DNA from 3 places in the Paenibacillus sp. FSL H7-0756 genome. Region 1 is predicted to be linked to each of the others. Evidence: predicted binding sites of a transcription regulator. Region 1 holds the regulator's gene; each other region holds the start of a gene.

What was found. The regulator Rex, encoded in region 1, represses fermentation and respiration genes when NADH is low (regulators of the CRP and FNR family bind a similar motif). The targets are predictions, from matches to a motif close to TTGTGAAATATTTCACAA.
Region 2: NST04_RS23380 (DUF1641 domain-containing protein) is a predicted target of Rex. The motif match lies at 2,797-2,814, and genes of this name have one in related genera.
Region 3: pflB (formate C-acetyltransferase) is a predicted target of Rex. The motif match lies at 6,727-6,744, and genes of this name have one in related genera.

What each region holds. Positions count from the first base shown of each region.
Region 1 covers NZ_JBBOVT010000001.1:3,585,330-3,596,312, reverse strand. The annotation lists gene NST04_RS15770 (acetate/propionate family kinase) at 1-1,149, opposite strand, end outside; gene NST04_RS15765 (3-hydroxyacyl-CoA dehydrogenase family protein) at 1,146-2,018, opposite strand; gene NST04_RS15760 (AAA family ATPase) at 2,151-3,653, opposite strand; gene NST04_RS15755 (hypothetical protein) at 3,646-4,188, opposite strand; gene NST04_RS15750 (aminoglycoside adenylyltransferase domain-containing protein) at 4,457-5,218, opposite strand; gene NST04_RS15745 (cell wall elongation regulator TseB-like domain-containing protein) at 5,465-5,986, opposite strand; gene NST04_RS15740 (amidohydrolase) at 6,016-7,317, opposite strand; gene NST04_RS15735 (redox-sensing transcriptional repressor Rex) at 7,307-7,957, opposite strand; gene dinG (ATP-dependent DNA helicase DinG) at 8,096-10,957, opposite strand.
Region 2 covers NZ_JBBOVT010000002.1:1,518,451-1,529,433, reverse strand. The annotation lists gene NST04_RS23395 (hypothetical protein) at 1-633, shown strand, start outside; gene NST04_RS23390 (hypothetical protein) at 1,269-1,877, shown strand; gene NST04_RS23385 (nitroreductase family protein) at 1,951-2,568, opposite strand; gene NST04_RS23380 (DUF1641 domain-containing protein) at 2,893-3,330, shown strand; gene NST04_RS23375 (NAD(P)/FAD-dependent oxidoreductase) at 3,362-4,540, shown strand; gene NST04_RS23370 (SGNH/GDSL hydrolase family protein) at 4,706-5,335, shown strand; gene map (type I methionyl aminopeptidase) at 5,432-6,178, shown strand; gene NST04_RS23360 (carboxymuconolactone decarboxylase family protein) at 6,332-6,619, shown strand; gene NST04_RS23355 (Rrf2 family transcriptional regulator) at 6,727-7,149, shown strand; gene NST04_RS23350 (GNAT family N-acetyltransferase) at 7,538-8,086, shown strand; gene NST04_RS23345 (hypothetical protein) at 8,116-8,511, shown strand; gene NST04_RS23340 (DUF4085 family protein) at 8,542-9,216, shown strand; gene NST04_RS23335 (VOC family protein) at 9,790-10,656, shown strand; gene NST04_RS23330 (Na+/H+ antiporter) at 10,839-10,983, shown strand, end outside.
Region 3 covers NZ_JBBOVT010000001.1:3,347,737-3,358,719, reverse strand. The annotation lists gene NST04_RS14580 (cache domain-containing sensor histidine kinase) at 1-11, opposite strand, end outside; gene NST04_RS14575 (carbohydrate ABC transporter permease) at 39-869, opposite strand; gene NST04_RS14570 (carbohydrate ABC transporter permease) at 869-1,753, opposite strand; gene NST04_RS14565 (ABC transporter substrate-binding protein) at 1,915-3,318, opposite strand; gene pflA (pyruvate formate-lyase-activating protein) at 3,517-4,254, opposite strand; gene pflB (formate C-acetyltransferase) at 4,377-6,638, opposite strand; gene adhE (bifunctional acetaldehyde-CoA/alcohol dehydrogenase) at 6,900-9,521, opposite strand; gene NST04_RS14545 (S-layer homology domain-containing protein) at 9,937-10,320, opposite strand; gene NST04_RS14540 (ABC transporter substrate-binding protein) at 10,914-10,983, opposite strand, start outside.

The sequences.
Region 1 (10,983 bases):
CGTTGGAACCACAAGCACCTGTACCTTGGAATTGGCTGTAGAGATACGCCGCGGATCACCCGAACGGACCTTGTTGGCTTCTGTATCCAGTTCAATTCCGAGGAACGTAAGATTGTTCAGTACTTTTTCACGCAGCAGGGAAGCATTCTCGCCTACACCAGCGGTGAATACAATTACGTCTACCCCATTCATGGCTGCTGCATAAGAACCGATATATTTACGCAGACGATACTCGTACATTTCAAAAGCAAGCGTCGAATTAGGCTCGCCTTTCTCCGCACCGTCAATAATATCACGCATGTCACTGCTCACGCCAGAGATGGCCAGAAGTCCGCTGTGCTTGTTCAGCATGGAGTTCACTTCACCGACGGACAGCTCTTCCTTGTTCATCACATAAGGGACAATTGCCGGGTCAAGGTCTCCACTGCGGGTACCCATCATCAGGCCTTCCAGCGGAGTCATCCCCATCGAAGTGTCAACTGATATTCCTCCGTCCACTGCAGTTACACTGGCACCGTTGCCGATGTGGCAGGTGATAATCTTGAGGTCCTGAAGCGGACGGTCCAGATACTCTGCAGCAGCCTTGCTGACGAAATCATGGGAGGTTCCGTGCGCGCCATAACGGCGTACTTTGTATTTGTTGTAAAGCACTCTCGGAATGGCATACATATAAGCCTTCTCAGGCATAGTCTGGTGGAAGGCGGTGTCGAATACAACGACCTGCGGCACACCGGGCATATTATTCTCGGATGCGGTAATCCCCATCATCGCAGCCGGGTTATGCAGCGGCGCAAGGTCGAACAGCTGGCGGATCTTGGTCTTCGCATCGGCATCGACCAGCGCGGAGGATTTGAAGAATTCCCCCCCGTGCACTACACGGTGGCCCACAGCGTTAATCTCATCGGTGGATGCGATAACGCCATGCTCTTTGTCTGTCAGACAGGCAAGCACTTTGCGGATGGCCGTATTGTGCTCCAGAATTTCGCTGACTTCAGTAACTTCCTGTTTGCCGGTCGGCTTGTGATTCAGAATGGAGGAATCCATACCGATACGTTCTACCAGGCCTTTGGCGAGTACAGATTCATCTGTCATATTGTACAACTGGTATTTCAATGAGGAACTGCCGGAGTTAATTACTAAGATATTCATATACGGTCACCATCCTTGTCATACTTGAAGAAGCCTTCGCCCGATTTCGCACCCAGTTGTCCTGCACGTACCATCTTCTTGAGGATTGTCGAAGGACGGTACTTGAGCTCGCCGTATTCACGGAACATGTTCTCAAGTGCGGCAAGAACGGAATCCAGACCGAAACGGTCTGCCATTTCAAGCGGCCCGTTCTGGAACTGGTAGCCGATGCGCATAGCGTCATCAATATCTTCAGGAGATGCAACCCCTTCCTGGAGCACATGCATAGCCTCGTTAATGAACAGGCAAATGAGGCGTGAAGATACAAATCCGGGGGATTCGTAGATCATAACGCCTTTTTTCTCTACAATCTCATCGACAAAGGCTTTGGTATCTTCAAATGTGCTGTCCGAGGTTTTCAGACCGCGCACGATTTCAACCAGATCCACCTTACCTACAGGGTGTATGAAGTGCATGCCGATAACGCGTTCCGGATACATTGTAGAGCTTGCAAGCTCAGTCAAGCTAAGCGTTGACGTATTGCTGGCAAGAATAATGTGGCTCGGACACACCTGATCGAGCTGATTGAATACCTTTTGCTTCGCTTCCAGATCTTCAACGATAGTCTCAATGACCATATCGCATGAGCTCAGTTCAGCGAAGTGTGTAACCTTCTGGATGCGGGCCAGGATCAGCTTTTTCTCCGCCTGGGTAATCGCCCATTTCTCCAGTTGCTTGTCGAGACTGGTCTCGATCATTTCGTAGGAGTAGTTCAGCCGTTCTGCAGTTTTTTCCACCAGCATGACATCCAGGCCTTTGGCTGCCAGCATTTCAGCAATCCCTTGTCCCATTGTGCCTCCGCCGATGACACCGATCTTCTTAAAATTCATGTAAAAGTCTCCATCCTTTCAGGTATCTATACTTCTGTATTGTACCTTGTCTGTCGAAAAAAATAAGTAGCCCGACATATAATGATATCTTAGCATGTCTGAAAAGTAAAAAAAAATAACCGGCATAAAGAATTATGCCGGTAAAAGGACACTGTCACGAAATTGACAACGAAATTGCTCTCCGGAGAGAACTTCTTCCTTCATTAAAATGTCAAGAGAGTAATCAAATATATTTCTCTGCTGCTCCAGCAGGTCCTTCGTACGAATCATCAGATCATCCAGTATTTTACTGTTTTCCTTCATTAGCTCTTCGGTGGTAACCATTTGCAGATTCGCAATGCCGAGCGAGGTGAGCCCGGACTTCATCATGGTCTCAACAATATTAAGCGCCTGGTCGAAATCACCGCGGGAACCGGTACTGCGTCCGCCGTAATACATCTCTTCCGCAGCCGCTCCGCCCAGGGCAATCATAATCTGATGCTCCAGATAGTCCTTCGTATACAGATATTGTTCGGTCTGCGGATTATGCCGAACATAACCGAGTGCTTGTCCGCGCGGGGTCAGTGTGACCTGACTAACGCTTCCGGGACGCAGCAGCTCAGCCATAATAGCATGTCCAAGCTCATGGATCGCTACCCGCTTCTTCTCTTCATGGTTGGTCTCACGGTCGGTCTTCTCGCCCATCATGACCTTGTCGATCGCCATCGACAGATGACGCTGCTCTACCAGGGTCAGATTCTCGCGCATCATGTAGATCGCGGCTTCGTTCATGACGCTCTCCAGCTGCGCACCCGAGAAGCCGTAAGCTTCTTCGGCGATTTTATCCAGATCAACGGTGTCATGCAGCGGCTTGTTCTTGGCATGCAGGTCGAGAATCGACTTGCGGCCCTTCTTGTCAGGCATATCGACCTGAATGTGTCGGTCAAAACGGCCCGGACGCAGCAGCGCAGAATCAAGCATCTCCTTGCGGTTCGTTGCGGCTACCAGCAGAATGCGCGGGGTATCATTGTTATAAATCCCGTCCATCTCCGTCAGCAGCTGATTGAGCGTCTGATCATATTCTCGCTGCTGTCCGCCTTCGCGCTTCCCGCCGATAACGTCAATTTCATCGATGAAAATAATGGCGCTTTGCTTATTCTCCTTGAGCGCGCGCGTACGGGCATCCTTGAACAAATCGCGTACGCGTCCCGCACCCACACCGACATACATCTCAACGAATTCACTGCCTGAGGCAGCTACGAATACAGAGTTAGTATAATGTGCCGCAGCCTTGGCCATCAGCGTCTTCCCGGTTCCCGGAGGGCCTGTAAGCAGAATTCCCTTGAGCGGGCGAATCCCGAACTTGCTGATTTCTTCATGCCGGATCAGGAAGTCCAGCGCTTCACGCAGCTCCTGCTTGGCATTGTCCTGTCCGCCGATCTCTTCAAAGGTAAGCTTGGACGGGCCGTTCTTCTTGCGCTTCTTATCTGCACCTGCATTGACGGCCAGACCGCCGCGCGCATGGGCAATGAACAGGAGAGCGGCAACCATACCAAGTGCTATGATTACAGGGAAGATATTAATCCCCACAAAAGCCATAAAAATCAGCATGACCGGAACGAATCCGGCTACAACCTCTTTCCAGTACTTAGGCATTGTTCCACACTCCCATCTTGGCTGCTGCACGCGGCAGTATGATAAATTTGCTCTCAGTGCCGTTGCTCAGGCTCACGTACACATTATTGTCGTCAATCTCTGTGGCGGCTGTAACCCCGCTGTACTTGCTGTCCTGCTCCTTCAGCCCATCCAACTTCGCTGGTATCAATGTATACTTCCGGCTCTCCATCGCTTCCGCTACAGAGAACATTGCTTTATCCCAATACTCATCCAGCAGCTCACTCGGCTTCTGTTCCACATCCAGCTTCAGGGTCCTGCCGTCAATAGCAGTGCTGCCTTCTCTCGATACGTACTGCACCAGCTCACGTAATTTCGTGCCCGGCTGCAAATCCAGTTTCAAAGTGACCTCATTGCGTTTAATAGTAATATGGGAATCCTTCACTCCCTCGTAGGATGATACCAGCTTCTGCAGCGGCTCCTGCACCGCGAATTGACGGTAAGAATACCAGCCACCAAACAATAATGCAGCAGACAGCAGAGACGTTAGCAGCACAGGCATAAGACGCAGTTTCAAGAAACGTCCTCCTCTCAATAATGACCGAGCATAACTCTATAATAAAGACCATCCAGCGTGTCTAGCGCCCATCCGAGACTGACATGCTCTTAAGCATGTCTTAATACAAGTAGTAGTATATCACAGGTGTATATACGATTTTACATAAAGTTGTGAATATATTTAAAATTTTTGATTCTAATTTCTGGATGTTTCATACGGCATGAAAAAACGGCAGCTCAGATTCATAGCCTGAAATGCCGCTGATACATTCATATTCCGGTGTCCCCTATATCCGGCTAAGACCAATTTCAGCCATCATATATTCCGCAAAATCAGTTAAAAGCTCCAGTTCATAGCCTTCGGCAACGGCCGCGCCGCTATATTCCATCAGACAACGTATCAGCAGCCCATGATAGCGTTCCGGCAAATGCTGCAGTCCCCACTCCCCGCCTTCCTTCCTGGAAGAGACATGACCTTCCTGCACATAGTAGAGCACCCTGCATAGATTTAGTGTGTAATAGAGTGGAGCATTCCCAATATTCTCCTGCGCATCATCGATATCCCTGATAATGGAATCCAGATAGTACCTCTGGTCTACCGGCGCAAAGGCCTCGCGGATCGGCTCCCCGTACAAGATAAACCCGCGATGGTAGACTACTGCAAAATGTGCCGCCAGATCAGCATCCTCAAAGCCGGCGCACAGATAATTCTCATTGGTTCTATACCGCTCTAAATGAGCTTCTGAAAAGTGAAATTCAAATGGCGTAGGATACACAAAGTTGTGCAGGTATGTCTTCAGGACGATAGACAGTTCAATTCCGCGCTTATTCGGCAGACTGTCATGAAAGGTTACGATACGACCGGCAAGTCTATGACTGACCTCTGCTGGCAGCTTGTCCTCTACGACAATGAGCAGATCAATATCGCTTGAATCCGGTTGAAAACAACCCATGGCCAGGGAGCCGTGCAGATAAATCCCCGACAGATTATCCCCCAGCTCTTCCTTAAATAAATCCACCGCCTGATCCAAATATGCTAAAACTTCCAATTTATTCTTCCTCCTTGAGAGACATATATGCATGTTGGCGATAGCATTCGAAGTACACACTTCGTATATCAATTTGAGTATAATCATCGATGTATCTCAAACCATACATCTCCATTAAGCCACAGTTCCGCGTCTGCCACTAGTCCAAGAACGGTTCCAGAATATTTTCGACATGATGGATACAAAAAAACGGAAGAACAGATAATCTGTTCCCCCGCAATTTAGTTCTGCCGCTGAGTCCTTAGCTTAGCGGTTCGGCAGACTGTACCCCTCACCGATGGCGCTGCCATCCTTGAAGCGGTAGAAGTTGTAATAGAATCGCCCGTCTTTTTTGTAAAATAGCTGCCAGGCATATTCCCCGTTGTATACACCGGGCAGCAGCCGTTCGATCTTCACGTCCGGCAGCTGATCGGCTATGATTCCGCGCATTTTCTCCTCTGAGGTGCCTTTGCTCAGCTCTTCAGCATACAGGCCGTTGTCGCCACCGGCAGGCTTGCCCTCCAAGGTGAAACGGACCCACACCATCAGATCGGTCCCGGCTTCGTTTTTGCCGGTTAGCACCCAGTAGATCTCATTCTCATTCCAGACGGATTTCTGAGCCTTGGTTACCTCCGTTAGTCCGGCACGCGCCCGGGCCAGCTCCTTGGCCTCACTCCGCTCGTTCCACTGGTCCTTCATAATGTAGGCATAGAACTGGCTTAGTCCGAACAGAAGGAGCAGCACCACGGTAATCCCCAGCCAGATCCATTTTCTCCTCTTCTTCTTCACCACGCTGCTTCCTTTCCCGTTCCCCTGAATTACCGTTTAAGCAGGCTCTCGAACGTCTCCTGTGCTTTGCGGCGGATGGCTTCTTCATCAAGTGTCAGGCATTGTCCATGCTTCACAACCTGCTGGCCGTTCACCCATACATGCTCTACATCCTTGGCGCTGGCCGAATAGACGGCATGGGAGAGCAGATCGGTATGCGGGAGCATATGCGGCTGGTCAATATCAAGTGCGATGAAGTCGGCCTTCATCCCTGCTGCAAGCCGTCCTACCCCGCTCAGGAAAATAGACTGTGCCCCGTACTCCGTGGCCATCAGAAGCGCCTCAGGAGCCGGTACGGCTGTAGGATCACCGCTTACGCCCTTATGGATCAGAGCCGCCAGCCTCATCTCTTCAAACATATCCAGATTGTTGTTGCTTGCTGCACTGTCTGTACCCAAAGAGACCTTAACCCCGGCTCGCAGCAGCTCAGGAACACGCGCAACACCGCTCGCCAGCTTCAGGTTACTGCCTGGGTTATGCGACACACCAACGTTATGGCGGGCCAGAATTCCAATCTCCTCATCGTTCAGATGAACGCCGTGGGCAATGAGCGAAGGACGGGTGAACATGCCGAGCTTCTCCAGATGCGCGACCGGACGAAGACCGTAGTCGGCCACGTTCTGCTCCACTTCATGGCGCGTCTCGGACATATGGGTATGCATCGGCAGATCCAGATCATGCGCAGCCTGCACAAACTTCATGAAAAACTCTGGAGGACAGGTATACGGGGCATGCGGCGAGAGCATGGTCGTAATTCTGCCGTCAGCCTTGCCATGCCAGTTACGGGCAAAAGCAACGGCCTCAGCGAGCTTCGCTTGCTGTACCTCTGCCGGACACAGCCCAATCACGCCGCGCATCAGCACCGCCCGAATACCGGATTGCTCCGTCACTTCCGCTACCCGGTCCATATGATCATACATATCGAGGAAGGTGGTTGTGCCGCCCTTCAGCATTTCCAGTACGGACAATGAGGTTCCCCAATATACATCATCACCAGTGAATTTCTCTTCCATCGGCCACATCTTTTCCTGCAGCCACGTCTGAAGCACCATATCGTCGCCGTATCCGCGCAGCAGTGACATGGCAGTATGTCCATGGGTGTTGACCAGACCAGGCATAAACAGCAGACGGCTGCCGTCTACGACCTGAGCGCCATCGTCCACTACCGGCTCAGCTTCACCTATGTAAGTAATCAGATCATTCTCAAGGGTCATATACCCGCTTAGAACCGGCTTATCGCTGCCCGGAACCAGAAAGTGCCCGTTCTTGATTATCGTGATCTTACTGCTCATCTTCAGTTTCATCCTTTCCATCATGCAAATAATAGGCCAGGCTCTGCAGATCTGTGGTGAAATCTGCGGCATGAATCCGGATATTGGCAGGCGTCTTGAGAATAACCGGTGCGAAGTTCAGAATCGCCTCGATGCCGGAGTCCACAAGAATATCAGCTACATTCTGGGCTTCGCTGTCAGGTACGGTAATAATCCCGATCCGGATGCCCTGCGAGCGGATGGTGCTGCTTAGCTCCTCCATCGGCTGCACAACCAGCGAGTTGATCTGCTGGCCCACCTTTGGCGGGTAAGCATCGAAGATCGCAGTAATCTTCATCGTATCCTTCAAGTAAGCGTTGTAGTTAGATAAGGCATGACCGAGATTACCGGCTCCAACCAGTGCAACATTAATTTGCTGGTCAAGCTTCAGGATATGGCGGATCTTCTCAATCAGATAGGATACATCATAGCCGATGCCCTTCCGGCCGAAGTCACCGAAATAAGCCAAATCCTTACGGATCTGGGCGGGATTCAGATCAAGCTTCTGGCCCAGCTCCTGAGAAGAGACTGTGGAGATTTCACGTTTTTGGAGATCGTTCAGGAAACGCAGGTACACTGGGAGCCTGCGCACGACGGCCTCCGATATTTTATCCGATTTCATGTATTCTCCTCCTTAAAAGTTGTGTTAGACCCGTACAATTATAGCAACCGTGCCCCCCGCCTGCCGGACCGGCAGGACAGGGCGGGAACGGCTCTTCAGGTGAATCATGACTTATTAATAATAGCAATAGCAGATGAATTAGGAAACCCCGCCGTCATCCAGCCATTCGGCAATTCTCGGGACCATCTGCTCAGTGAGCATATGCTCCATCTTGGGACCGGGGAGTGAATACAGGAAGTACTTTCCGTAATACGATTCAATGACTCTGGTATCATACACAATTACGATGCCCCGGTCCTGCGCCGTGCGGACCAGCCGCCCGAAGCCCTGCTTGAAGCGGATGACAGCCTGCGGCACGGACAGCTTCATGAACGGGTTCTTCTTCTGTGCCTGAAGCAGCTCCGACTTCGCTTCTGCCAGCGGGTGATTCGGCGGCTGGAACGGCAGTCTGACAATCGCCAGGCAGGTCAATGCTTCTCCCGGAATATCCACCCCTTCCCAGAAACTGCTGGTACCCAGCAGGACCGAAGCGGGGCTGTCCTGGAAGCGGCGGATCAGCTTGCTTCGGCTGCCGCCCTCCACACCCTGTCCGAGCACCGCGATATCCTGAGAGGCAAGTGCTTCCTTCAGGGGGTCATACACCTGCCGCAGCATCTTGTAGGAGGTGAACAGCACCAGCATCCGGCCCCTTGTAGTTACAGCAGTCTCGGCAAGGGAATGTACAAGCGTGTCCACAAACCGGGCATCCCCTATACTTCCCTTGACGCTCGGGAAGTCGCGGGGAATGACCAGGAGCGCCTGCTCACGGTACTTGAACGGCGAAGGAAGCAGCGCAGTCATCAGACGCCCCTGCTCCGCAGCTTCACCAAGGCCCAGATTATCGATCATGAACTGGAAGGACTTATCCACGGATAAGGTGGCCGAGGTCAGGACAATACTTTTCTTCTTGTCGAAGAACAGCTCCCTGAGCTGGGTACTGACATCTACAGGAACGGCATACATTTGCAGCGACTTACCTTTATAATTACCGCTTCCCTCCAGCCAATACACGATATTCTCATCGTTCAGGCTCATGAAGAAGCGGATTTGCTCTCTGATGGATGCCAGATCCTTGAATAAGCCGCCGATATCAGTCACAAGACTGTCCGAGGAGGATTGGCTGTCCGTGTCCCGCATCTCACTGAGCATTTTGTCACCCTTACGGATGATGTCGCTTAGACTGAGGTTCAGTGTATTCTCAAGGGCAGCCAACTCCTCCCAATCCTTCGGCTTCTTGCCCGGCTGCAGGCGCGCCACCAGCTGGCCTGCTTCACCGGCCCCGGCATCGCTGCGCTCGGGCAGCAGGCTGAAGAGCCGGTCGCTGAGCGCATCCCAGGATTCCTTCACCGTCAGCAGATCGGGATAGATCCGGTCGATCACGCCGCTCCATTCGGAAGCCTGCTCACTGCCCGAAGACTGCAGACTCTGCCGGAGAGCAGGCAGCTGCCCGCTCCGGCTATCCTTGTAGAGACGGGTGAGGGTATGGGCAAATGTGAAATATTTCATCTGCATGCCAAGATGCTTGCCGGCAATATCCTCCAAATGATGGGCTTCATCAATAACAAGATGGTCGTAAGCCGGAAGAAGCTGATGTCCGGCTTTGACATCTGCGAACAGCTTGGAGTGATTGGTGACCACCACATCGGAGATCCCGGCTTCATGCTTAGCACGGTGGTAATAGCATTTGCGGAACCAGGGACAGGCGCGTCCCAGGCAGGAGTCGGTATCGCTGGCTACAGTCTCCCAGAAATCCCCGCCCCGTCCGCTTAAGTTAAGCTCCTCATCATCGCCGGTCGTCGTCTGGGTCAGCCAGACAAGCATCTGTGCAGCGGTGAGTGCTTCTTCCCTTGGACTCGTAAAATCCTTTTTGTTCATTCTATGCTCGAACTTGCGCAGACACAAATAGTGCCCTCTTCCCTTAAAGATGGAGGCCTTGAACGGGAACGGCACAACGCTGGTTAAGAGCGGGATATCCCGCTCACGCAGCTGGTCCTGAAGGTTGATGGTATGGGTGCTGACCATCACCTTCTGGTCACTTTTCACACTATGGTAGATGGCCGGAAGCAGGTAGCCCAGCGACTTGCCGGTGCCAGTTCCCGCTTCAATCAGCAGATGCTTGTCCTGCTCAAGCGCTGTAATGACCTCATGGATCATCAGCTCCTGGGCTTCACGGCTCTCATATTGGGGAAGAGCGGCCTTCAGCCGCAGCGTCACCTCATCCATATACTCTTCAAAGGTAATATTCTCCAGCGGGTTGACGCTTCCTTCCTCCCGCGGCGAAGCCAGCTCCGCCCAGTCCCCCACCGCCAGCGCAAGCTGGCGGTAGAAGCTAAGCTCCCCTTCCGGCTGAAAGGTCTCCATCTCCCGTTCCCGCAGCAGACCGTCGAAGTACCAGGCCAAATCACTGTCTTCGTCCGCGAACAGCTCATTCAGCCGCTGAATGGTCAGCAGCGGCAGACTGTGCAGCTCTTCCAGACATTTGAGCAGCACAATAGCCGTGGCAAGTGCATCACTGTCCGCCTGATGCGGACGGTCATGCGTAATGCCGAAGTGGCTGCTTACCGCGCCTAACTGATACGTGCTCAGCGAGGGAAAGCATATTTTGAGAAAATCAATCGTATCCAGAATCCGCCCCTGAAACGGCAGATAGCCGCAGCGGTCCAGCGCATTCTGCAAAAAATGAAAATCAAACGCTACATTGTGTCCGACAAGAACGACATCATCCAGCAGCGGCACCAGCTCCATCATCATCTCATCAAGCTCCGGCGCATCCTGTACATCACTGTCTGTAATTCCGGTCAGGCCCGTAATAAAAGGAGGAATTGGCGCTCCGGGCTTGACGTAGGAACCATACACCCGGGAGATCGTCCCGTCTTCTTCTATAATGGCAAGGCCAACCTGGATGATCTCTCCCACAGATTGGGTTCCCGTAGTTTCAAAATCAAGCACGGCAAATTTCATTATAAGTTCTATTCCCTTTCACTTGA
Region 2 (10,983 bases), on a different contig from region 1:
GAGTCGGCTATGCTGCTAATTTCCAGGTCAAACGGGATGACGGAGCTCCGTATGATTAACCGCCCGCAGATATTCACAGATATCGATAGCTGGAAGAAGGCTATGGAGCCTGTCACAAGTAAGCTGAGCGTGCCGGGCCGAATGCCGGAAGGGTATCATTTTGCCGAAGGAAGATCCGACAGTACAGTGGGCATTACAGACAGCTCCTGGGTCAAAAAATACACGAATGTCCTAACCAAGCGGCTTAAGCCCGGTGAGCATTATGCCTGGATCAAGAGCTTCAATGTGCCCAACCAGCAAGCCGGGACGGTTAGTCCTGAGCTGGTGTACCAAGGTCCTAAGGGAGAAAATGATTTTATCTCGATTACTTATTCCCCGCTTACTCCGTGGGCACAGCTTACATCTGATGTTTGGGCAAATACAAAGGTTGAGCATCTAAAGGTGAATTCTGAGGAAGCCTTGTATGTTGAGAACCGCCAAGCCTATGAGAATAACAGCAACGGTTATTATGCTTACATCCGCTGGATTGAGGTGCGGGAGGATGAGGAGAGGAATTTGATGTATCAGGTAAGTACCGGCTCGCCTAAAGTCACCAGAGAGATGCTGCTAAAAGTGGCTGAAGGCCTGCGTTAACCTAGAGCGGCGGTAAGACTGTGCAAACACATATAAACCTCTATCGTTGATCAGTACATCAACAATAGAGGTTTATAATGTTACCACTATACCCATGTTAGTCTCAGACTCCTTATCCTATCCTTTGTACTCAGCCGGGTAGAAATGGTCCGAGGCGGCAGTATATTTGCCTATCCTGCACATTCATACTGCTCTAACTGATCCGCTTACCACGATAGGATTGGATGGTGTAGCCTGTGAGCTTTAAGAAGCTCATACCGTTTCGTGCAGGGACTCACTTAAGGCGGGAATGTCAGGATCAAAGATATAGTCTCAGTCACAAGGTGGAGCGCTGCTTAAGATTAGCTGCCGGAGATTCTGCCCTGGCTCACGTTCTTTCTGCAGTATCTGTTTCCTTGAGCTGATATCTGAATTATACCGTCCGTACGGAGAATAGTAAAAAGCCGAAATTTTTAAATTTGCACTTCCTGTTTGGAAAAAGGTCTTGTAAGCGCTATTATTCTGCGATTTCCTTAGAATCTGCTGAATTCAAATCCCACTGCCTTTGCTGTATAATGAAAAGGATGGTTTCAATGCTGCGTATACTCCGGCAGCTTTGCGTGGAGGGAAAGGATACGGAAATGAGCTTGTATGGGGTGAAGCTTGAGGAACCCGGCAGCGGGCTGCTGAAGTCCTTTTTGGAGGATAATTATATATGTGCGGGCTATCCCGGCGTGGGTGATCTGGAGCATCACAGCAGAGAAGAGATTATCCGTAAGCTGGTTGCTGCCAGCTATCACGGACAGGAGCTGGAGAGTGCAGCGAATACCCTGGATATCTTCGTCAATGCGATGCAGGATGGGGATTATGTGCTGATCGCCGATGAAGAGTGGTTATATCTTGGGGATCTTGGCGATTATTTCTATGATACCCGGCACAGCGGAACAGAGGACAGTACAGCACACCGGCGCGGTGTCACCTGGCTGAAGAGTCTGCCCCTCGCTGCTGTTAATCCGGCTGTAACAGAGCTGCTTGCCTCTGACAGCAGAATAACTGTCTATTCCGGAGTGCTGCCCGCAGCCCGTATCGATCTGTGGCTGGGGAATCAGGCTGGTGAAGGCGGGAGTACCGCCGGTACCCCTTCGGTTCAAGTGGATGAAGCTACAGTAGTGCAGGCGCTGGCTGTCCTGAAGGCGGCTTTGCACAGTACGGATGTGGAACGGCAGGAGCGTGCGGCTGTGGCAATTTTGCAGTATGCCCGGTGAGGATGGGGTTATGAATACGGAAGGATGATATAAATAAGGGTCTTTCGGTGTAGTAGCCGGAAGACCCTTTTTATTAGATAAATTCAACAAACTCATTAACCGGCTTGCGGTAGCCGCGCGATCTGATCTTGTGCTGGTTGTCCTTGCCGATCGTAATCAGCATTACTGGAACCATATGGTCGCCCAGACCGAGGGTAGCCTTCACAGCCTCCGGATCGAAGCCGATCATCGGGCAGGTATCCCAGCCCTTATCCTTGGCAATCAGCATGAACTGCATCGCCGACAGAGAAGCATTGCGGATCGCTTCATCCCGCTGGAACGCATCATTCCCGGTATATGCATCATTGATGGATTGAATGGTTTGCTCATAAGCATCTTCGCTCATTGCTCCCAGCAGCTTAAGCCCGCTATAGATTTCAGGAGCCTGCTGATAGGCATTCTTGTCACCCAGCACGACAATAACAGCAGAAGCAGTGTGGATCTTGTATTGGCCATACGCGTCCTTGCGGATGGCTTCCTTCACGTTGTCATCGCTGATTACTTTGTAATGGGCGTGCTGAAGATTATAAGCTGAGGGAGCCAGACGGGCCAGGGAGAACATCTCTTCAAGCTCACTCTGCGGGATGGTAACACCTTCCACGAAATTATTAGCCGATCTGCGGGATTGCACCAATTCGGAAAAAGTACTCATAAATCATTACCTCCATCTAATTATGTATGCTGCTTAGTTAAAATTAATTGCTGATATTAATTAATAAACTTACAATAAGTTACTTGCTTAAGATATCACGACTATCCGTATACGTCAATGAGCAAAAACATAATCATTTGTAAATTTAACCTGATTTAATGACTAAGTTGGATGAAATCGACGAGGAAGTGATAATAATCACAAAAATAGGTTGAAAAGACAAAAAGATTGTGACAATAATAACAAATAGAGTGTTATAATAGTCACATAGTTTTACCTGGATGTCATTATGCAAGAATACGATTTGTAAAAGGAGACTTCGATATGTCAGAAACCCTTACCCAAAATCTTCCTGAACAAGAAATACCAGAAGCAGCCCTTCCCAAAGAGGATGTACTGAAAGAGCTCTTGAAGCCGGAGGTTCAGCAATCTCTGATGGTACTGGTCGAGCAGCTGCCGCAGATCACACAAATGGTCAGTGTATTGTCCAAATCATTAGATTTTGTGCAGTCGGTGGCCACGGATGAAGTGCTTAAGAATGACACAGTCGGTGCGATCAAGGAAATGGCGGGTCCTGTGGTGGGCACAGCCAAGAATCTGGCGGCTACTGTCATTGAAGCGAAAGACCGCGCGGAAGCAAGCAGCGAAACCGTCAGCCTGTTCGGCATGATGAAGATGATCAAGGACCCGCAGGTGCAGAAGGCTCTCCGGTTTATGAATGCCTATCTGCAGGTCAGCGGTGAACGCCAATCGGGCAAATAAGCCCGTAATACTTAATGATGGAGGAATAATCATGTCAAAACATATAGTGATTCTAGGTGCAGGCTACGGCGGTCTGCTTAGTGCCTTAACCGTTCGTAAATATATGAGCAAAGCGGAAGCCAAAATTACGGTTGTCAATCAGTATCCGACACACCAGATTATTACGGAATTGCACCGGCTTGCAGCGGGCAGTGCGTCTGAACAGGCGGTTGCCATGCCACTGGCGAAGCTGTTCGCCGGTAAGGATATTGATCTGAAAATCGCCAAGGTCAACTCGTTCTCCGCAGAGAACAAGCAGGTTATTCTCTCGGACGGCGTTATGCTGACTTATGATGCTCTCGTTGTCGGTCTCGGCAGCACCACCGCATACTTTGGTATTCCGGGACTTGAAGAGTACAGCATGGTGCTGAAATCAGCAGCAGATGCGCTGCGGATCCGCCGTCATATTGAAGACCGGATTCGTGACTATTCCAAAACCCGCAACGCAGCAGATGCTACGATTCTGATCGGCGGCGGCGGACTGACCGGCGTAGAGCTGGTAGGCGAAATTGCTGACATTCTGCCTAAGCTGACGAAGCAATACGGAGTGAATCCTGCTGAGATCAAGCTTCTGCTCGTTGAGGCGGGTCCGAAGATTCTCCCCGTCCTGCCGGATCATCTGATTGAGCGCGCTACGGCCAGCCTGGAGAAGCGCGGGGTGCAGTTCCTGACGGGTCTTCCGGTTACAAAGGTGGTTGACAATACGATTGATCTGAAGGATGGCCAGCAGATTGTGGCGAACACCTTCGTCTGGACCGGCGGGGTACAGGGCAATCCGCTGGTTGGCGAATCCGGTCTTGAAGTCAACCGCGGCCGGGCCACGGTGAATGAGTTCCTGCAGTCCACTTCACACCCTAATGTATTTGTAGCCGGAGACAGCGCTGTTGTCTTTGCACCGGATGGCCGTCCTTATCCGCCAACGGCACAGATCGCTTGGCAGATGGGTGAGCTGATTGGCTACAATCTGTTCGCATATCTTAATGATAAACCGCAGGAAGCCTTCAGCCCGGTCAATTCCGGCACACTTGCCAGCCTCGGACGCAAAGACGGGGTAGCCATTGTCGGCGGTAACTCCACTCCGCTGAAGGGGCTGCCGGCTACACTGATGAAGGAAGCCAGCAATATCCGTTACTTGACTCATATCCATGGCTTGTTCAGCCTGGCCTATTAATCTTTGATCCTAAGATCCCCCTCGGGCTGTCATATGGCAGTCTTAGGGGGTTTTCTAATTTAAAATAGAAGGAATAATTTTCAATGAAAACGTGTCCGCAGGAAAGTCTATTTGCTATAATGATCATGTTTATATAACAGATGTTTTCATAGGAGGATTTCAGGCATGCCATTTCAAAAGAACGATATCATCCTGTTCCAGGGAGATAGTATCACGGATTGTGGACGCAATTACGCCGATGCCTCATCGCTGGGTGTAGGTTACGCGCTGATGGCCGGCGCCCGGCTTGGCCTTCAGTATGCAGAGAAGAATCTTACGTTCCTGAACCGCGGAATCAGCGGCAACCGGGCGGTAGACCTGCAGGAGCGCTGGGAGCGGGATTGTCTTGCGCTGAAGCCAACCTGGGTATCTATTTATATTGGAATAAATGATACCTGGCGCTGGTATGATTCGGGGCAGGAGACTACAGCAGCTGAATTCGAGTCGTCCTACCGTGATCTGATTGAACGGACCAAGCAGCATCTGGACGCCAAGCTGGTACTGGTGGAGCCGTTCGTATTGCCGGTGCCGGAAGACCGCAAGGGCTGGCGTCAGGACCTGGACCCCAAAATCCATGTGGTCCGTGAGCTGGCCCGTGAATACGGAGCGGTGCTGGTGCCGCTGGACGGCCTGTTCGCAGCGGCATCCGTCAACGCTGAACCTGGCTACTGGGCGGCGGATGGCGTGCACCCTTCGCCTGCCGGACATGCCCTAATCGCCGATGCCTGGATGAAGGCTGTAGGTGCAATAAGGTAATAGGTACGTTCATTTCACTCTGCGTAACAAGGCTGTTATACTTGTAGGATACATACTCAAGGTGTAGCTTTGATAACGAGAGGAATGTGAGCAGGGATGACGAGCGAGACGCTCCAGGATATGCAAGGACTGAAAGCGGCGGGTGCAGTGGTAGGCCACACCATCGCGGAGATGAAAAAAAGTGTAGTTCCCGGAATGACGACTGCGGAGCTGGATGAAGTGGGGGCGAAGATTCTGAACCATTTTGGCGCAAAATCTGCTCCAAAGGTAACCTACAACTTCCCTGGAACGACCTGTATCAGTGTCAATGAAGAGGTGGCACATGGAATTCCGGGACAACGCGTCATTCAGGCCGGAGATCTGATCAATATTGATGTCTCCGCCGAGCTGAACGGTTATTTTGGCGATGCCGGGGTATCGTTTCAACTGCCTCCTTATAATGAGAAACTGGTTCACCTCTGCCGGAGTACGGAAGAGACCATGATGAGCGTGATTAATCATCTCCGGGCGGGTATGAAGGTTAACGAGATCGGCCGGGTTATGGAGTCTGAAGCACGGAAGCGCGGCTATAAAGTCGTGCGTAACCTATGCAGCCATGGCATCGGCAAAGCGTTGCATGAGAAGCCGTTTGAGATTCTGCCCTTCTATAATCCGCGTGTTTCGACGGTTCTGAAAGAAGGACAGGTGATTACCATCGAGCCGTTTCTGTCCACGGGAACTGATTTTGTAGAGCAGCAGGCGGATGGCTGGACACTCAGCGTCGCCGACAACAGCCGCGTGGCCCAGTTTGAGCACACCATTGTGGTCACCAAGGGCAAGCCGATTATTTTGACCAGTGCGTGAAGAGATTTAGGAATATTTAACAGTTGTAATGTATGCATTACGCAAGAAACCCTCATACTAAAGATGATGTTATGATTTGGAATGCAAGAATATGTTTCCAGAATCGGAGGGTTATTTAAAGTGGATAATGTACCGCAAGTCAGTCATGCCTTTATGACATTTATGAAGGAAGCGCCGGAGCAGCAGAAAGCCCTTGGCGAAATTGTGAAGAAGCTGGATGCTGCAAGCAGCCTGGATGCCAAAACCGAGGAGATTGCTTATATTTCCGTACTCGCGGCGGTTAGGCTGGAGAGCGGGCTTCCCTTTCATGTCAAGCATGCCAAAGCGCTCGGCGCAACCCGTGACGAGATCATCAGCGCAGTGCTGCTGCCCCTTCCGGCGGTGGGCAATGTGGTGATTCAAGCCCTGCCGGTGGCATTGCAGGCTTATGACAGTGAATAGTGTTCTGTTGTCTGCAAACTCCTCGCGGGATTGACAATTGCTCGAAATGTAACTATTATAGTTGCATCTGGCGGAAGTTTTCCGGCCAGTGTGAAGGAGTGATTGTTATGAACATTAGCACGCGGTTTGCGGTGGCTATTCATATTTTAACCTTAATTGACAGCAACAAAGACGGCAAAAGTACCTCCGAGTGGATCGCCGGCAGCGTGAATACCAACCCCGTAGTGATTCGCCGCCTTACGGGTATGTTGAATAAGGCAGGACTTGTGGAAGTTCGTCCCGGTGTAGCCGGAGCGAAGCTTGCCCGCAGTGCAGCTGATATTACGCTGCTGCAGATTTATAAGGCAGTGAATGCGGTGGAAGAGGACTCTCTGTTCTCTGTCCATGAGCATCCGAACCCGGAGTGTCCGGTGGGCAAGAACATTGCAGGAGCTATTGTTCCTGTGTTCTCTCTTGCACAGAAGGCGATGGAGAATGTGCTGCAGGAGGTCACCCTGGATCAGATCGTACATCAGATTCCTGTAGGGTAAGCCAGGATTTGATGGAAGTGAATTTTAAGGAAACCTTCAGCCCCGCTTTATGTTTTTTTAAGGTTCGGGGAGTATAGTGAAGTTCTCCACCCCCCAGTGGAACCATTTGTGGAAGACCCCGCCGTGCCTCGGCAGGGTTTTTCTTTTTGCTACTATATATATTCATGCATTTTCATTAAACCTTTATGTGTTTTTCATCTGGCCTTAAGCTTCGCTCAGTATAGTAGACCCATGACCCCCTTACAATAGACTTTGGCCCTGCCGGTTACCGGCGGGGCCACTTTTTTTGACGCGTAGCTGTCCTGGCGTTAACTTTACACTGCGATTTCTATCGTTTAGACTGACACATATGTGGCAGGATTACAGGAATATAAGGGGGGATCTCATAATGATTCTATTTCAGAACGGAGACCTCAGTGTCCGCAGGCTGGAACAGCAAGATGCGCCGCTGCTCGTACGATGGCTCTCAGACCCGGAGGTGCTGGAATATTACGGGGGCCGTGACCTTCCGCATGATCAGGAGCTGGTGCAGACGACTTTTTATAATCATGAGGAAGAGGAGATTCATCGGGCAATTGTGCAGTTCAAAGGCAGGGACATAGGCTATATCCAGTTCTATCCTGTCGGCAGGGAGGAGCTGATAGAGTACGGTTACGCAGAGTATATGGGAAAAGTCTACGGAATGGATCAATTCATCGGTGAGCCGCAGAGCTGGAACCAAGGCATTGGTTCACTATTAGTAGGCGGGATGGTGAAGCACCTGATTGAAGTGGAGCAGGCAGACCTGATTGTCATGGACCCGCAGTGCTGGAATCATAGGGCACTCAGAGTCTACGAGAAAAACGGATTTGTCCGCGGCAAGCTTTTACCGGAGCATGAACTGCATGAAGGAAAGTGGAGAGACTGTTGGCTCCTTACGTATAAGGCTGCGCATTAATCTAACATACATATAAGGAGATGCTGTACATGAAGAATCAATATACCATTCTTGGAGCTGCTCTGATTCTGGGCCTGTGTCTGGTTGCCGGCAGCTTCGTAATCGGTGATCGGATTAGGGCGGGTTATGAGATGAAACTGCCGGCACCTGCCGGAGCGCAGACGGAGAGCCAAGCTGAGGATCATCCGTTAATGACACTTGCAGAGACTGCGCAGTTCCTGCGGCTGAGTGAAGATCAGGTGAAGAATATTATGAAGGCGGAAAATGCAATGTTGCGTAATGACGGACCCTTCGAGGGGACGAAGCTCCCTTATCTCAGAATAGATAATGAGTTCCTGTTCAATAAGCAGCAGTTAACCGTCTGGATTCTGGCTGCTTCGCAGGAGCATAGGGTATACGCGGGGGCGAAGCTGGCCGGGAATTAAGGATCGCTACAGAGTGGAGGGAAGGGCAGAATGAAATTTTTCACAATACCCTGGTATGAAGAAATGCAGGTGCGCGGGTTCATGGTCTTCCCGGAGACAGAGCAGGATTGGGTGGAGGATGTGGCCTGGCATGTGGCGGAAGGGATCAGCTACGAGGAGCGGGCCAAGGATTGTCTGGAATATATGAAAAAAGATCTGCTGAAATATCTTCCCGGGTACTTCCACGCTTCGATACATGACGGAACGATAAATTCCACCTATCCTGCGTCTGAGTTCAAGGAACGGGCCTTGCAGTGGGGCAGGGAATACGATGAACGGATGCAGGTGCTTTTCAGGGAATACCGCAAAGGGTACGAAGCTGTTAAGCATGAACTCCCGGAGGGCGCGGTACAGCTAGTCGAGAAGAGTCTGCATGATGCAAGAGTAATCTCTTATGCCATACCTGCAGAAGGGGTGCTGGAGATGATTCTGGACTGCGGCGGGGCAATGCATTACCAGTGTGAGGTGAAGCTAACGTTCAGCGGTGTGAGCGGACTGCGCTTGCCAGAGCCGCTGGAGAAGAAGTATTGGCTGTATGACGAGATCTATGCCGTGGAGCAGGGGTTCGAGCTACGGGTTCTGATGGATTCCCCGCCGAGTGAACTAAGAATTACTGCACAGGATGTATCGATAGAGATCCTTGGGGAACCTAAGTATATGGAATGACTGTGCTTTCGGAGTTTAGTAGAGCATCAGATTAAAAAGGATGGATAAGCTTGTTAAACCCTATCGACCCAAAATCTAACGGACCGGAGAGATCTTATCCCCGCGAAAGCGCCACTTTTTGCAGCTTAACGGACTCCGTGGAGCTTATAGTCTCTCCATGAGACATTTCGGAGTTGACGTGCAAAGGATAAGGCCTGTGTAGTCCGTTACTTGCCCCATTGGCGACTTTCTTCCCAGATAAGAGCACCTCAGTCCGTTACGCTACGCCAAATGCCCCTGAAGAAAAACACCCGCTTGGAAAAAAGATGGAATTCGAAGGGGAATTGCGTCTGCTCCACTATTTTAAATCTGATAAGGTACTGGCCTGTTGGCTGGGCTTTTTTGTTGGACATGACCTGTATTATAAAAGTAATTGACAAACATATAGAATGCTACTAATATTAAGTAAGTTAGTATGTAACGGAAATCGAAATTACCTTTGCATGGACAGGATAGGAACAGTTAACACTAACCGTTAATATGCACCGGGGATTGTATTTGAATTAGCATACATTTATTTCAGGAGGGATTCCTATGACAACAACAGCTATTTTACCGCAACAACTGGAAATTGGACTTGTACAGATTCGTGTAAGTAATTTGGAGCGCTCGCTCAGCTTTTACCAGAATGTGATAGGACTGAAAATCCTGCGGCAGCAAGGGCGAACGGCAGAGCTGACGGCGGACGGCCAGCAGGTGCTGCTGGTTCTGCGGGAGATTGAGCAGGCTCAGGTGCTGCGCCGGAACTCGGTAGCCGGACTGTACCATTTTGCAATTCTGCTGCCGGACCGCCCCTCTCTGGGACTGGTGCTGCGCAATCTGATCGACTCCGGGATATCGGTCGGACAGGGGGATCATCTGGTCAGCGAAGCTCTGTACATCGAAGACCCTGACCATAACGGAATCGAGCTGTACCGCGACCGCCCCCGTGACACCTGGAAGTATGAAGCAACAGGCGAGGTGGTCATGACCACAGATCCGGTGGATGTGGACGGTCTGCTGGCTGCCTCGGAAGGACTGAGCTGGACCGGGCTGCCTGCCGGCACTATAATGGGTCATGTTCACTTCCATGTGGGCGATCTGGCAGAGGCCAAGAAATTCTACGTGGATGCGCTTGGATTCGCGGTGACCGCCCATTATGGCGATGCGGCCATGTTCATTTCGGCTGGAGGCTATCATCATCATATGGGACTGAATACCTGGGCTGGCAAGGGGGCTCCTGCGGCTCCGGCGAATGCGGCGGGTATCGATTATTTTACACTATTGCTCCCTGACATTCAGGAAGTGCATGAAGTGGCTGAACGTGTGAAGCGTGCCGGATACCGTGTTGAAGAAGAAGGCGGTATAGTCACTCTGTGGGACCCGTGGAATATTGGCATACAGCTGCTAGTGAAACGCTAAAATAAAAGGGCGGACAGCATCACGTTACTATTTACTGCTAGACACGCGGCGGACAGCCGTGAATGATAAGGCAACGGAAGGTACGGGCGGAGAATCATAATTTCCGTGGTGCCTTCCGTTTGTTGACGTTAGCCGGGTCACTGCAATATTATAATTGATTATCAGACGGGGAGATGATGGGCTTGGAGACTTTTCTGGCTGTGCTGTTAATGCTTGGATTAATCGCCGTATCGAATATCTTGAACCGCTTCATTCCGTTTGTCCCCGTTCCCCTGATTCAGATCGGACTTGGAATCATTGCTGCACTCATTCCGACGGGAATACATA
Region 3 (10,983 bases), 240 kb from region 1:
CGCAGATTCATCGGCTGTTGCTCCTGACATGATTAATGTTATCCTTTTACACTGCCTGCGGTGACGCCTTCAATAATTTTCTCCTGCAGAACCGCATAGATCACGATGACCGGAACCACGCTGTAGACAATCCCCGCGGACATCTGTGCGTAATTCATCTGGTACTGATCGCGGAACTGGACCATCCCCACAGGAAGCGTCCGCAGCTCGTCATTGGAGAGGAAATAGTTGGCCAGCAGGAACTCATTCCAATTTCCCAGGAAATTAACAATGAATACGGTAACCATCGCCGGAACTGTCAAAGGTACAATAATTCTAGCAAATATACCCGGTGCCTTCAAGCCATCCATGACCGCCGCTTCTTCGATTTCACTGGGCAGCGAACGCATGAATGCCGCCAGAATAATAATCGTGAACGGGATTGCATTGGCAATGTAAGGAATAATCAGCGCCCAGTGGGTATTCAGAATATGCAGCTTGCGGACAATCGTATAGATGGGCAGCATCAGCGCGTTGTTCGGAATCAGCATTCCAATCAGGACTAGCGAGAACAGGATCTTGTTCCACTTCCCCTGGCGCATCCGCGTGACCGCGAAGGCGAACATGGAAGCCAGCAGAATAGACACAACAGAAGCCAGAACCGAAATATATAAGCTGTTGAAAAAATAAGTGCTGATCTTGGCATTCACCCAGGCTTCCACATAGTTGGACCATTCGAAGCTCTTCGGAATGCCGAACGGATTGAGGGCAATCGCATTGTTATCCTTCTTCACCGAGGAGAAGAGGACGAAGAGGAACGGGAACAGCACAATAACCAGATACCCGAGCAAGGCGATGTGCGGCAGACTTTTCTTCAGAGCGCGCGGCATCAGTATTCAATCCTTTCCGTACGGCGGGCAAACACCAGCTGGTAGAGGGCGGTTACCACGAGCGTGAACAAGAAAATCAGAACGGCGATCGTATTGCCGTACCCGTATTTGAAGTTGGTAATCGCATACTTGATCATATAGGTGGCCATGACCTCTGTTGAACCCGCCGGACCGCCCTTAGTCATTACAATGACGATATCGGCCGCCTTCATCGCACCGGCAATCGAGAGCATGATCACCACCGAGATAATGGGTACAATCAATGGCAAGGTGATGCGTGTAGCCCGCTGGAACCCCGTAGCGCCATCAATGGCCGCTGCTTCATCCAGCTCACCGGGAATGGATAGAATCGCCGCCAGCACCATCACAATATAGAATCCGGTCCACTGCCAGGCATTCGTAATCAGAATCGACAGCATGGCGAACCGTTCGTCCGACAGCCAGTAGATCGGCTCCACGCCGACAAGACTAAGTACTTTGTTGAATAATCCGATGTTCGGCTCGTAGATGAAGCCCCAGAGAATACCGATTACAGCCGTAGACATAATGGATGGCATGAACACTGCCGTCTTATATAGTCCCTTCAGCTTCTTCACATTGGCGATCAGTAAGGAGAAGAACACAATCAGCGGCACCTGTATACCTACAGAGAACAGAATGAACCAGCCGTTATTTTTGACAGAAACCCAGAAGCGCTGATCTCCCAGGGCTTTCTTGAAGTTGTCCACTCCGGCATATTTGACCGTATCGGATACCCCGTTCCAACTGGTGAAGCTGTAGTAGATCGAGCTGAAGATGGGATAGATGAAGAACATAATGAACAGAACCAGTGCCGGAATAACGAACAGAATGAACACCAGAGGATTTCTCAGTGCCTTATTCATGACTACCTCCATATTGCTTTTCTTTTGAAAAATGCACCCTGGAGCAAGCACCAGGGCACATGTACATGGGACGCACTTAAGGTTTGAACTCAAAGTATGGTCGTCACTGCGGTGAACATTTGGACATTCAGCCGCTGTTCTCCCCGGATTTCTAGTGCTTCTTATTCCACTGCAGCGTTGGCCTCTTCCTGAATCTTTTGCAGTGCAGCACCCATCTTCTCCGGAGTCGTCTGCCCGCCGATCAGGCTCTGAATCTGGATATTACTGATTTCAGTAGTGACATCAGCCTGCACCAGTGAGTCAAAGGCCGGGAAGGACGATTTGGAGCTGTTCAATACCGCGACAATCTCACTCATCAGATCATCCGTAATATTCTTGTTCAGCACCGCCTGATCGATCTTCATGGCAGGCAGGACTCCGTCCTCTACCAGACCGCGCAGCTGCATTTCTTCATTGAACATATTCTTAATGAAAGATTTCACGGCCGCAAGCTGCCGCTCATCTTCACCCGCTGATGCCGAGAAGCCATAACCGTTGTTCACATCCCGCATCAGTGCTGTCTGGTCACCCACTCCGCCTTCAACCGCCGGAATATTGAAGAAGCCGACCTTGCCGATCAGACCTTCGCCGGATTGCCCGGCTTTGAACACGGAAGACTTCCAGGTCCCGTCATACATCAGGATCGCTTCACCGCTGGTGAACTGGGTGGTATATTCAGCATACTCGAAGCCGAGCTCACCCTTCTTGAAGTAGCCTTTATCCACCCATTCCTTGTATTTCGCCAAGCCCTTGATTACGTTCGGATCACTCCACTTTGCTTCACCGGTAGCGAATTTCGCAGTCACATCCGGTCCGGCATAGCGGGACCAGAGATGATTGGCCAGCATCAGCGGTACCCAGCCTGCTTTGGAAGCACCAGCCATTGGCACTTTACCATCCGCTTTAATATCGGCCAGCTGCTGCTCCAGTTCAGCGAAGGTCGTTGGAGCCTTCCAGCCCTTGCTGTTATAGTATTCTTTATTATAGAAAAAGCCTTCTCCGGAGCCGCCGATCGGCAGGCCGTAGATTTTGCCTTCATAGGTGAACGGGTCCAGATTGGAGAACTTGTCTTTGATGCCTAATTCATCAAGAATTGGGGTCAGGTCCAGTAGCTTGCCTTCCTTGGCATAGATCTTGGAGTCCGGACTGCCGAACAGGTCGAAGATCTCCGGAGGGTTGCCGGCTGCCATCTCACCGCGCAGCTTCTCTTTACGGTTCACATCCGAATCTACTCCATCCAGCTTGAAGGTCAGCCCAGGCACATCCGCCTGCACTTTGCCCACTACATCCTCAAGAATAGCCAATCGTTTCTGCTTATCTGCCCCAACCTGGGTATGACGGACCGTCATCTCAAAAGGTTCAGCGCTGGCAGGTTCTTCTGTTGCAACAGCATTGGTTGCAGCGGCCTCATTCGTCGCAGCAGGCTCTGTCGTTGGAGACGCATTATTCTTGTTGCCTCCACAGCCAGCCAGCAGCGCCGAGCTAACGAACATCAGGGACAATAGCAGTGTTAGACTTTTTCTCATTACGGGTGACCCTCCCTATTTTATGAATTCCCTTACAACTCTAATTATAGAAAATCACTTTTGTATTCGTAAGGTTAAGATTTATCTTCAATAGGGATAAAATCCTCTAATGAAAGCGAATTCAGTCAGGTTTCCTGACATACAAAAAGCGAAACTCCTCAGAATAGAAGCTCCGCTTTCGATAGTTACTCTATTCAATTAGACCAATGCAGACTCTTTACGGCCCTCTTCAATCAGCCGGTACGCACGCTGCACTTCTTCATCGGAAGGTGACTCCACCCCTTCAAGCTCATAAGGACGGCCAAGCTCCTTCCATTTGTAGATCCCCATTACGTGATAAGGCAGGATTTCGAACTTCTCTACTCCATTTAAGGTGCCAATGAACCGTCCAAGATTCTGTAAATCCTCTTCTTTATTATGAATGCCGGGAACATAAACATGGCGAATCCACATTTTGCGGTTATTATCAGATAACCAGCGGGCCAGTTTCAAGGTACGGTCGTTGGATTTGCCCGTCAGCTTGATATGCGCTTCATCATCAATATGCTTCAGGTCCAAGAGTACCAGGTCGGTAACATCCAGCAGGTCGCTAATTTTCGATCCATCATTATAGCCGTTAGTATCAAGCGTGGTATGCAGATTCCAGCGTTTCTTCACCTCGGTGAACAATTGCTTCACAAATTGCGCCTGGAGTGTTGGTTCACCGCCGGATACGGTCAGGCCGCCGCCGGACGTTTTATAATAATTCAGGTAAGGCTCAATTTCCGCCAGTACTTCCTCAACGGTCATTTCTTTGCCTTCATTTAATTCCCATGTATCCGGGTTGTGGCAATACTGACACTTGAGCAGGCAGCCCTGCATAAAAAGCACGAAGCGGATACCCGGGCCATCCACCGTTCCAAACGTCTCCAAAGAGTGGATATGTCCTTTAAGCATGAGATGTCATCCTTTCAAAAAAACCTTAAAATTTTAACCACTTTCAGACAAGAGTGTACCGCCCTCTTGCAAGGGCGGCAGCTCTTCAGTTCATTTCAGTTCTTGTAGAACAAGAATGCTTCTTACATGGAATCGTGGAATGTACGGTTGATAACATCCATCTGTTGTTCACGGGTCAGCTTGATGAAGTTAACAGCATAGCCGGATACGCGAATGGTCAACTGTGGATAGTTCTCTGGGTGATCCATAGCGTCAAGCAGTTGCTCACGGTTAAACACGTTAACGTTCAAGTGCTGAGCATTATTGTGGAAATATCCGTCCATCATGAAGACCAGGTTGGACTTACGGGAATCTTCGTCTTTACCCAGCGCCTTAGGTACGATGGAGAAGGTATTCGAGATACCATCTTGTGCATCGGAGTAAGGAAGTTTGGCAACAGAGTTCAGGGATGCCAGGGCGCCCTTCTTGTCGCGTCCGTGCATTGGGTTAGCACCAGGAGCGAATGGTTCGCCTTTTTTACGTCCGTCAGGAGTAGTACCGGTCTTTTTACCATATACAACGTTCGAAGTGATTGTCAGTACCGATTGAGTCGGCACAGCATCACGATACGTTTTGTTTTTGCGGATCATCGACATGAAGGTTTCAACCAGTTCAACTGCGATGCTGTCAACAGCGTCGTCGTTGTTACCGTAGCAAGGGAATTCACCCTCAGTTTCAAAGTCGATTGCGATGCCTTCTTCGTTACGGATTGGCTTAACCTTAGCGTATTTGATTGCGCTTAGGGAGTCAGCAGCAACGGACAGTCCAGCGATACCGCAAGCCATCGTACGCAGAATGTCGCGGTCATGCAGCGCCATTTCGATACGTTCGTAGGAATATTTGTCATGCATATAGTGAATGATGTTCAGCGTATTGACATAAGTCTTAGCCAGCCATTCCATCATTGGTTTGAAACGTTTCATTACTTCATTGTAATCCAGGTATTCAGAAGTGATCGCAGGATATTCAGGACCTACCTGAACGCCGGATTTCTCATCTTTACCACCATTGATCGCATACAACAGAGCTTTAGCCAGGTTGGCACGGGCACCGAAGAACTGCATTTGCTTACCGATACGCATTGGGGATACGCAGCAGGCAATCGCATAATCTTCACCCCAGTATGGACGCATTACATCATCGTTCTCATATTGGATAGCGCTGGTCTCAATGGATACCTTGGCACAATATTTCTTGAAGCCTTCAGGAAGCTTCTCGGACCACAGTACTGTCAGGTTTGGTTCTGGAGCCGGTCCCAGATTGTACAGGGTATGCAGGAAGCGGAAGCTGTTCTTAGTTACGCGGGTTGTACCGTCTTCAGCCATACCACCGATGGATTCTGTTACCCAAGTAGGGTCACCGGAGAACAGATCGTTATAGTCAGGCGTACGCAGGAACTTCACGATACGCAGCTTCATTACGAAATGGTCAACGATTTCTTGAGCTTGCTCTTCAGTCAGAGTACCTTCTTCAATGTCACGTTGTACATAGATGTCCAGGAAGGAGGATACGCGTCCAAGGGACATTGCCGCACCATTCTGTTCTTTAACAGCTGCCAGATAACCGAAGTATACCCATTGTGTAGCTTCTTTGAAGTTGACAGCCGGTTTGGAGATGTCCATACCATGTGCTGCAGCCATTTGTTTCAGTTCGCCCAGAGCACGTATTTGCTCGGACAGCTCTTCACGCAGACGGATAACATCTTCTGTCATGGAGTCTACTTCAAGCTCAGTCAGTTGCTGCTTCTTGTCTTTAATCAGGAAATCAATACCATACAGAGCAATACGGCGATAGTCGCCGATGATACGTCCGCGGCCATAAGCATCAGGAAGGCCTGTGATTACGCCGGATTTACGCACCGCTCTCATATCTGGTGTATATGCATCAAATACGCCTTGGTTATGCGTTTTGCGGATGTTCGTGAACATGTCAACGATATTCTGCGGAAGCTCGAAGCCGTAAGCCTTAGTAGCATCGATCATCATCTTGATACCGCCGAACGGTTGGATGGAACGTCTGAAAGGCGCATCAGTCTGAACGCCGACAATCTGTTCCTTGTCCTTGTCAATGTAACCAGGAGCATGGGAAGTGATAGTGGAGACAGTATCGAGGGAAACGTCCCATACGCCGCCTCTTTCTCTTTCTTCCTTACTCAGCTGGGAGATAATCTTCCACAGTTCAGTAGTGTTGCTGGTAGGACCTACGAGGAAATCTTCATTTCCTTCATATGGCTTGATGTTCTTGGCAATAAAGTTATTAACGTCAACTTTCTTGGACCATGTGCCTTTTGTGAAATTTCTCCAGCCAGACTTAACCTCTTGTACTTCTTTTTCAATCACCGACATGCTAAATCCCTCCATTTATATTTAGTATATTTGTAGAGATCGCGGGCTTGAAGGTTAATCCCGTGTCTCGTGATCCCATGAGCTATGGTTGTTATAAAATTCACAATCGCATCTTCATAACCGGGACCGTTGTTTATATAAACATTTTAGTTTATTTTCTGAAAAAGGACTGTGACAAATATCACTCTTTCGGTGATATTTGTCACTTCCATCCAGTCCCATATTAACCTTTAACCTTATTCTTTGTCAGGCAACCGTTAATTAGTTATCGAATTTGCCATAGAATGCGTTGCGGTATACATCAGCAAGCTCGGATACCAGCGGCATTTTAGGGTTGGCAGTTGTACATTGGTCTTCAAATGCACGGTCAGCCAGATAGTCTACACGGGATTCGAAGTCCTTAGGATCGAAACCAAGAGCCGAGAAGGATTCTTCGATGCCGAGTTTTTTATTCATGTCGCGGATCGCATTGATCAGGCTGGTTACGCCTTCTTCGGTAGTGCGTGCTGGCAATCCCAGAATACGGGCAATTTCAGCATACCGTTCGTCAGCTACAAAGTGCGAATATTTAGGGAACGAAGCGAACTTCGTAGGCTTCTTGGCATTGTAACGGATAACATGCGGCATCAGGATTGCATTGGTGCGGCCGTGTGCGGTGTGATACTGTCCGCCCCATTTGTGCGCCAAGCTGTGGTTAATCCCCAGGAATGCATTGGCAAAGGCCATACCGGCAAGTGTCGATGCGTTGTGCATTTTCTCACGGGCCAGTTTGTCACCTTGCAGTGCGGATTTCTCCAGCCACTGGAATACCAGCTGAATAGCTTTGATTGCCAGACCATCGGAATAGTCACTGGCCATTACAGATACATAAGCTTCAATAGCATGTGTCAATACGTCCATACCTGTGTCGGCGACAGCCGTTTTAGGCAAGCTGTATACAAACTCAGGATCGATAATAGCTACGTCTGGAGTCAGCTCATAGTCAGCCAGCGGATACTTAGTATTGTTCCCTGTTGTTTTATCTGTGATAACTGCGAACGAGGTTACTTCGGAACCTGTACCGGAAGTTGTAGGAATCGCAACGAATTTCGCTTTGTTGCCGAGCTTAGGGAATTTGTATACCCGTTTACGGATATCCATGAACTTCTGCTTCAGACCGTTGAAGTCTGCATCCGGATGTTCGTAGAACAGCCACATGCCCTTGGCAGCATCCATCGGGGAACCGCCGCCGAGTGCGATAATGCAGTCCGGCTGGAATCTGTTCATCATAGCTGTACCTTTTTCCACTGTAGTAGTCGACGGATCAGGTTCAACTTCCGAGAATACTTCGATCGCTACAGGAGTCTGGCGTTGACGCAGATAGTGCTCAACTCTTTCTACATATCCCAGCTTCACCATTACAGGGTCAGTGATAATAGCTACGCGTGTAATATCAGGCATTTTGGCCAGGTACTGAGTGGACCCCTTCTCGAAGTAAATCTTGTCAGGTACTTTAAACCATTGCATATTCACGGTACGACGGTTCACCCTTTTCACGTTGATCAGATTGATGGCAGTCACGTTCTGCGATACCGAGTTGCGTCCATAAGATCCGCAGCCCAGTGTCAATGAAGGGATATTGGTGTTGTAAATATCGCCGATTGCGCCGTGTGTAGATGGCGAGTTGACGAGAATACGTCCGGTCTGCAGACGGTTGGAGAACTTCATGATGACTTCTTCATTATTGGAATGGATAGCCGAGCTGTGGCCCATGCCGCCAAATTCAACGACTTGAGCTGCGCGTTCGATACCCTGGTCAGCATTCTTCACTTTGTAGCAAGCCAGAACCGGGCTCAGCTTCTCAGCGGACAATGGATATTTAGTACCTACGCCTTCAAGCTCAGCTACCAGGATCTTCGTTCCGGCAGGAACCTGAATGCCGCACATTTCAGCGATCTTCACTGCGGATTGGCCAACGATAGCCGGGTTAACCGCACATTTCTCTACATTCATTGCGCCGCTGGTCAGCTTAGCTGCTTCTTCTTTGTTGACAAAGTAACAGCCGTTCGCAATCATTTTCTTCTTCACTTGATCGAAGATGGCTTCTTCAATAATGACTGCCTGCTCGGAAGCACAGATCATACCATTATCAAAAGTCTTCGACAGGATAAGGTCTGTTACAGCCTGATCGATATCAGCACTCTTCTCAATGAAGGCAGGCACGTTACCAGGACCTACGCCGAGTGCCGGCTTGCCGCAGCTGTAAGCTGCCTTGACCATTGCCGATCCGCCGGTTGCCAGAATCAGTGCAACGTCCGGATTGTTCATCAGTGCGTTTGTTTTGTCCATCGTAGGAAGCTCAATCCATTGGATGAAGTTCTCAGGTGCGCCGGCTGCTACGCCTGCATCATGCAGAATTTTGGCTGCTGCCGCACTGCACTCTTGCGCTGATGGGTGGAAACCGAATATAATAGGGTTACGTGTCTTAGCGGAAATCAAAGCTTTAAACATCGTGGTGGATGTTGGGTTGGTTACCGGTGTGATACCCATAATGATTCCGACTGGTTCAGCAATCTTCTGGAAGCTGTCATAAACGTTATCCTCAATAACGCCTACAGTCTTGTCGTACTTAATTCCGTGCCAGATATATTCAGTGGAGAAGATGTTCTTCGTAATTTTGTCTTCGTATACTCCGCGTCCTGTTTCTTCAACTGCCAGTTTTGCCAGGTACATATGCTTGTCGAGTCCGGCCAGCGCCATTGCATGAACGATTGTGTTTGTCTGCTCTTGATCCAGGCCCATGAACGCTTCGTGGGCTTTCTTTGCTTTATCCACCAAAACCTGAATATACTCTTCAGCGGTGGTTTGTTTCACTTGGGCGGCGACTTCGTTTTTAACTGCCATCTCCCTCGTCCTCCTGTCAATTTTTAGGTTGTTTCTTTCTATACATTTATCTTAGCACATCCTTTTCACCTTGTATAGTGAAATCTTTCACAAAGTTTAAAGTTTTTTTTGAGTTGTTTTCAAAGCGCTTTCATTCGATCATTAACCGGTATTTTTTCCATATTATATGTATTATTTAATTAATATTTGTCTATTCTGCGAACGCAATACGGTAGTCTGCAGCGTTGATGGCCCATCTTGCCTTGCAATGACGGTTGGGCTTCAGGAATTTTGCTCAAGAATGCCAAGCCGTCCCTTCGGTTCATCCGGTGCTCTTCTACAGACTCACTCTGACGGTGAATATAAATATAAATCTCAGCTAACAAGTGGAACCGGCTTTGCCGTCCTTTTAAAGGAGGGTAGCCCATTCTTCCCATTAACAAGCAGAATCATGCTCTGTAACGCATCCTATTCGGAAAAACACTGAGATAGCCTGATCAGGCCGGAAGCTTCCATCTTGGAAGCCTTTGATATACCCGCCTCCTATCCATTCGCTCATTTGCGGCTCCACCCAATGGCCGCTAATATCGCTCGCAGCAGAGGCTGTCCCATTAACAACCGCAGTTTTAACCACTGGAGTAGTTGCATCTGCTTCTGTAGATGAAACTATATCCGTAGGCGCACCTGCTTCTGTAGCCGCTGCCGCAGAAGCCTGCCCCGCCTGCCAAAGTCCCGGAGGGATCAACCCCGCCATCAGACTCACGATTAATAGCAAATGGAGCGCGTGCTTCTTTCCTTGTCTTCCTGAGGGCTTTTTCACTCCTATTCCCCCTTCATCACAGCTTGAAAGTATCAGACTGCGAACACCAAAAAACCGTGCAGCAGCACGGCTTCGCGGTTTTTTGGTGCATGAAATAAATAATTTGAGTGATTGGGACTGGGAGTCTCTTATATTGCCAAAAAGACACCTATTCTGCTGATTGCGGACTGAGCGGCCGTTATTGGGTCTGGACGAGCCGAACACAAGAGCAAATAAGTTAGTTAAGAGCACCTCAGTCCGCCGAGCGTGCAGAATAGCCCAAACGTCTGAAATAACGGCCTCCCAGTCCGCATGGATTGCTGTAACATCGATGATGTATGGCTGTGATAGGCAAAACTACTGAATACTACGTACGTACCCAAGACTATACAAAATAACCCCACAAAGCCATCCATGCCGCTGACGCGGCACCACAGAAGATGGAAATGGGGAAGTAAAGTTACTTCCAGGGTAGTGGAGCTTTAGCGTAGGTGTTGACTCAGGTACTTTGCGGGGCCCCAAAACATATAAATCTGAGCTTTCAAAAAAGGAGACAGCATCTCTGCTGTCTCCCGTCCCGTTCATCCTTCGCCCCGACTCTAGAGGGGCTTAAACTACTCCACCTTAATCGTATCGAAGAATTTCTGCTGAACCGTTGCGGCCGCTGCATCAAGCTGGGCCTTC